Regions from separate parts of the Virgibacillus sp. MG-45 genome, predicted to be linked through region 1. Evidence: a T-box and tRNA genes for the amino acid it is inferred to sense, from the RefSeq annotation. Region 1 holds a T-box; the other holds one or more tRNA genes.
The links. The T-box of region 1 lies ahead of alaS (alanine--tRNA ligase). A T-box ahead of a tRNA ligase gene usually reads a tRNA of that ligase, here a tRNA-Ala.
Positions count from the first base shown of each region.

Region 2: it has a tRNA-Ala gene. The T-box ahead of alaS (alanine--tRNA ligase) is inferred to sense a tRNA for this amino acid. The anticodon was not compared.

Region 1 covers NZ_JAXOFU010000002.1:167,907-171,125, reverse strand. The annotation lists gene SPK86_RS03085 (AI-2E family transporter) at 1-880, shown strand, start outside; T-box leader at 924-1,134, shown strand; gene alaS (alanine--tRNA ligase) at 1,197-3,219, shown strand, end outside.
Region 2 covers NZ_JAXOFU010000009.1:2,580-5,798, forward strand. The annotation lists gene SPK86_RS10635 (transposase) at 1-293, shown strand, start outside; gene SPK86_RS10640 (phosphatase PAP2 family protein) at 448-1,137, opposite strand; tRNA gene SPK86_RS10645 (tRNA-Ala) at 1,290-1,362, opposite strand; gene SPK86_RS10650 (YeiH family protein) at 1,646-2,680, opposite strand; partial or broken gene SPK86_RS10655 (LysR family transcriptional regulator) at 2,800-3,219, shown strand, end outside.

The DNA of each region.
Region 1 (3,219 bases):
AAAGCTAGATAAAGTTAACGTACCAAAAACACTCTCCATCTTAAGTATTTATTTGTTGTTTTTTGGTGGAGGAGCGTATTTAGTGTATTTAATCTATCCTGTAACGGTCCAACAATTACGAGATTTAAATGCACATCTGCCTCAGCTTGTGCGTATGTATGAATCAATCATTTATCAAGTATATGAATCGACCTCTTTTTTACCAGAATCCGTTCATGATAAAATCGATCACATTATTCGTGATGCAGAAAAATACATTGAAAATTTGCTAGGTAAGCTAATTGGAGGCGTATCTAAAATATTTGATATGATCATCATGCTTACAGTTATTCCTGTTCTTGTTTTTTATTTTTTGAAGGATTACGATAAGCTAAAAGAGCGTGTGAAAGCTTATATTCCTAAAAAATACCGAAAACAGAGCAGTAGTGTCATTCATGCGATTGATGACAGTCTTGGAAACTATATTCGTGGTCAGCTTCTTGTATGTTTTTTTGTTGCGCTTGCTACGTATATTGCATTTCAATTCTTTGGAATGAAATACGCGCTATTACTAGCGATTATTATGGGGTTAACGAATATTATTCCTTATTTTGGACCGATTATTGGAGCTGCACCTGCTGTGGCGATTGCGCTCACTATATCGGGGAAGATGGTATTGTTCGTAGTAGGCACCGTTTTCGTGATTCAATTAATTGAAAGCAATCTTCTTGCTCCATACATTGTTGGAAAGAGTATTGATATTCATCCAGTTGCCATTATTTTTGCTTTGCTCTTAGGAGGACAATTAAGCGGAGTAATTGGTATGATTTTAGCTGTCCCGTTATTAACTATTTTAAAAGTAGTTGTTAGTCATATGATTATTTTTAGCCAGAACAATTGACATTTAAGATGAGATTCAATATAATAACGCATAATTGCTATATGTAAATATGTTGAAGGTAAAGAGTACATGGAGACTCAGGCTTACAAGAGAGGGATTTTCATTAGGCTGCAAGAAATCCTAGCCATTGAGCCATGGAAAGCTACACCGGAATGCGACTAATCCTCGCCGGTTTTACACCGTTATCATACTTGAGAGATGAACAGTAATTTGTTCATAACTAGGGTGGTACCGCGATTATCCTCGTCCCTGCATAAGAAGCAGCGACGAGTTTTTTGTTTGCAATTTTTTTACTATGAAAAACGGAGGAATAAAGATGAAACAATTAACATCAGCTCAAGTAAGGCAAATGTTCTTAGATTTTTTTGAGGAGAAAGGACATCGTATAGAGCCTAGCGCTTCACTTATACCAAAGGATGATCCAACGCTCCTGTGGATTAACAGTGGTGTAGCAACATTGAAAAAATATTTCGATGGCAGTGTAATCCCTGAAAATCCACGTTTAGTAAATGCACAAAAATCAATTCGTACAAATGATATTGAAAATGTTGGATATACCGCCCGTCATCATACATTCTTTGAGATGCTTGGAAACTTTTCAATCGGTGATTACTTCAAAAAAGAAGCGATTCATTGGGCTTGGGAGTTTCTAACTAGTCCGAAGTGGATTGGCTTTGATCAAGCGCTTTTATCTGTAACCGTGCATCCAGAAGATGATGAAGCATATGATATTTGGTTAAATGAAATCAAATTACCAAAAGAGCGAATTATTCGCTTGGAGGAAAATTTCTGGGATATTGGAGAAGGGCCAAGTGGACCAAATACCGAGATATTCTATGATCGTGGTGAAAAATATGGAAATGATCCTAATGATCCAGAATTATATCCTGGTGGTGAAAATGATCGCTATTTAGAAATTTGGAATCTTGTATTTTCACAATTTAATCATAATCCAGATGACACATATACTCCATTACCAAAGAAAAACATTGATACAGGGATGGGCTTAGAACGGATGGTTTCGGTAATTCAAGATGTTCCAACGAACTTTGAAACAGATTTATTCTTACCAATTATCCGTAAAACGGAAGAACTCGCAACTACTTCTTATGGGAAAAATCCAGAAAGTGATACTGCTTTTAAAGTGATTGCCGATCATATTCGGACGGTTGCTTTTGCTGTCGGAGATGGTGCCCTTCCATCGAATGAAGGAAGAGGCTATGTGCTAAGAAGATTATTACGAAGAGCAGTTCGTTTTGCAAAACAAATTGGCATCGAAAAGCCGTTCATGTATAAGCTCGTTGCGGTAGTTGGAAAAATCATGCATGACTATTATCCAGAGGTGGAAAAGCAACGTGCCTTTATTGAAAATGTAATTAAAGTTGAGGAAGAACGTTTTCATGAGACATTGCACGATGGCTTAGAAATTTTAACACGAATTTTAACAGAAGAAAAAGCAAAAAATAGTACTGTATTTCCTGGTGAAGAAGTATTCCGACTATATGATACGTATGGATTTCCAAAGGAATTGACTGAGGAATATGTAGCAGAGCATGGATTCACCATTGATGAAAAAGGGTTTAAAGCAAATATGGAAGCACAACGTGAACGTGCGCGTAATGCACGTCAGAAGGTGGATTCTATGCATGTTCAAGATAGTGTGCTTTCTGAGTTAGAAGTAGAAAGTAAATTTATTGGGTATGATGCTTTAGAAGGTGCTACCGAAATAGCTGCAATTTTAAAGGATAAAGATTATGTAGATGCTGCGAATGCGGATGATGCAGTATTTATCATTCTAAAAGAAACACCTTTCTATGCAGAAAGTGGCGGACAAATTGCGGATAAAGGTTGGATTTATACAGATACTGCTTCTGCATATGTGGAAGCTGTTAAGAAGTCACCAAAAGGGCAGCATATCCACCATGTAACGATAAAAGAAGGCACGCTTGAAGTTGGTCAGCGTGTAAAAGCGATTGTTGAATCAGATTTCCGTAATGCCGTTGTTAAAAACCATACTGCAACCCATTTACTTCACCAGGCATTAAAGGATGTGCTTGGCTCACATGTTAATCAAGCAGGATCTTTAGTAGAGCCAGATAGGCTACGATTTGATTTTTCTCATTTTGGTCCTGTTACAGCTGACGAGCTCCAAAAAGTAGAAGAGATTGTGAATGAGAGAATTTGGCAATCAATTCCTCTAACGATTGATTACAAGAAAATCGATGAAGCTAAAAAGCTAGGGGCAATGGCTCTATTTGGAGAAAAGTATGGCGATATTGTGCGTGTTGTTCAAATTGGTGATTATAGCTTAGAGCTTTGTGGTGGCTGTCATGTTCGTA
Region 2 (3,219 bases), on a different contig from region 1:
TATATAAAGACTTGTATGAAACAACGAATGTTACTCCTAAAACAGATGATTATTGGAAAAAAGCTATTGGTTTTTACGACAGTTTAACTGAAGAAAATAAAGATACATTAATGAGGATTATTGAACAAACCATGATCGATACCATATCAAACATGCTAGGAGTAATTGATGGAAGTTCAACTTTAAAGGATTGTTCGTTAGAACCTAAATTACTGCTTGACTCTATTGATACAGAAGGAGAACTGCAAGAATCATTTTTAGAATTCATAGAAGAAAGAGGTAGTAACAGCTAATTGAAATTTTGATTAATGAGGTTTCCATAAAGCTCTTAAAAGATATTAGAAAGTTTAAATGAATTCTATAACCTTGATTGGCTAAATGCCTTTCAAGGTTTTTGTTTGAATACTAGCTACCATTTCCCGGAATGGTAGCGTTATTTGTACCGAATTAATCATTTTTTTGACTAATGATTTGCTTGCTTGGGAACGATGCACGTTTGCTTAGAGCAAGCTTGCGAATGGTATTCTTCTGGCTTCTTGTTGCAAGTTCCACGACGAAGCTATGGATGACGGACGCAATAATGATAGAAGCAATGACATCGAGCACAACATGCTGTTTAATAAATAATGTAGACAAAATGATTAATATTCCCATCATGTGTACGAACAATGTATTGAACAGATGCTTCTTTTTTATTTGAATAAAGGCGAGCATGATGACATACGTTGTTAATACATGAATGCTTGGGAAACAATTGTAGGGCTCATCGTTTTGATAAATAAATTGCACCATGCTTGTAATCCAGTCATTGCCTGCTAGCACAGGTCTTGGTACCGTTGTTTGAAAGAAGATATAAAATAAAAAACAAATTACTTCCCCAATAACGATCGTGATTAATGCATGATAATAAACCTTTAGATCCTTAAAGCAAAAGTAAATCATATAACCAAAAATAAAGGCGTACCAGATAATATAAGGAATAACAAAAATCGGTATAAAGGGGATATAGCTATCCACCTTTAGTGGAATTTCGATTGCTTTACTTGGTTGTGTATTTAAATAGGTATATATAAGTCCAAGAATTGGAAATATCAATAAAGAAAGTAAGTGTGGTACTTTTCGTTTCCAGCCACTCATTGGCTTTTCCCCCTGCGATTCAATTTTCTACGCGGCAAATGGGTCGAGTGTTTACCCCATTTATGCTATACCCAAAATAAACGAAACCAAAAATAGATAGTAAAATAAAAACGCTTTAACTCTGTAAAAAGGGTTAAAGCGTTTCTCCGTTATGGAGCATAGCGGGCTCGAACCGCTGACCTCTTGCATGCCATGCAAGCGCTCTCCCAGCTGAGCTAATGCCCCGAATACTGACCGTGATCTATTATATACTGAAAGTTCGTTCTTATCAAGCTGTTTTCATACTGTTACGCGTGTAACGACGGTACATCGTAACGCATTATATGCAATGGCTTTATCAAAGGCTACTGCCTACTTATACAACAAACGACAAGCTTGTTTCCCTCTTCTTTTGTTATTTGCCTCTTTTATACCATCACATAGAATAAAACAAAGGACCACCTTCATACGTTCGTAAGTCTACCCGATGGAGTAGGCTTTCCGGTAAGAAAGGGTCCTGTTTAGAAAGCTAAATAATAAAGTAAGCAAAGATTGATAAACAGATGGAAGCAATGGTCATTGCAAGTAAAGGCTTGAGCGCTCGAGCGCGTAAGTCCTTAAAGCTGACATTTAGACCAAGTCCAACCATAGCAGCGGTTAATAGCCATGAAGTAAGTGTGTACACTCCTTGCATGACATTATCCGATACGGGGATAGAATGCCCAAATACATAGCTTCCTAAAATACTTAACAGGATAAAGCCAAGCAAAAAGTATGGAAAGGCTACCTTTGTATTTTGTTCCCCGTTTGCAGCATTTTTGCGACGCATAAGGAAGATCAATATAAAGCAGAGTGGAACAAGTAAAAATACACGTCCGAGTTTTGCAAGTAATGCGATCGCAAGCGCATCCTGGCCAGCAGGTTCGGCTGCAATTGCTACATGTGCTAGCTCGTGTAGGCTCATACCTGACCAGATACCATAATCCAATGCATCAATTGGTAGGATTGGACGGAGTACGGTATAGACGATAGAGAAAACCGTTCCCATTAACGCAATAATTCCTACACCGATTGCAGTATCTTCATCCTTGGATTTGACGATTGGTGCAACAGCAGCAATAGCAGCAGCTCCACATACACCTGTTCCTACCCCAAGTAGTAAAGATATCATTTTATCTGCTTTGAGCACTTTGGCCAACCACACGGTCAACGATATAGCAAATAGGATGATTAACGCATCTCGAGCAAGTAAACCGAGCCCATCTCTTAATACGATATCAATATTCAGCTTTAAGCCATAAAGGATGATTGCTACACGAAGTAATCGTTTTGAAGAAAATGTAATCCCTGCTCGTAATACTTCTGGGTATCCGAATAACTGCCGATAAACAACGGCAATAATAATTGCACTTGCTAATTGTCCAACATGATTAAAACCTGGAACCATTGCTAGTAGATAGCCTAAAAAAGCAATAAAAAAAGTAAAACCGATGCCAGCTATCCAATTGTACATTGTGTTTGGATTTCTTTTCGGTGTTTGCTCTGTTTCCGATGTTGTGCTCATGAAAAACACCTCCTGATATATAGCATAGTTATTGTTTAACTATAAGTAAAATAAATCATTGTTATATATATGATAAGCAAAATGATATAGTAGGCATAAAAATGTGGAGTGAAAAGAACGTGGATCAACACTTGCTAGTATTTGTCACGGTAGTGCAAAACGAAAGCTTTTCCAAAGCAGCGAAGGAATTACATATGACCCAGCCTGCTGTAAGTCAATACATACGTACATTAGAGGAAAGCCTGGGGGCCAGGTTGCTCGAACGGACGAATAAGTATGTGCGCTTAAATAAAACAGGAGAAATTGTGTTTCACCATGACAAAGAAATAATCGGCCTCTATTCTAAAATGCAACACTTAGTAGAGGATGTAACAAATAAACCCCAAGGCGATATTACGATTGGTGCAAGCTATACGTTTGGAGAATATGTGCTTCCACATATTTTGTCCGTCTTGCAAAAGAAATATCCTGCCATTCAGCCGACTGTTACAATCGCCAACACGAAAACAATTGCTGAGCTTGTAGAAAGCCACCAATTA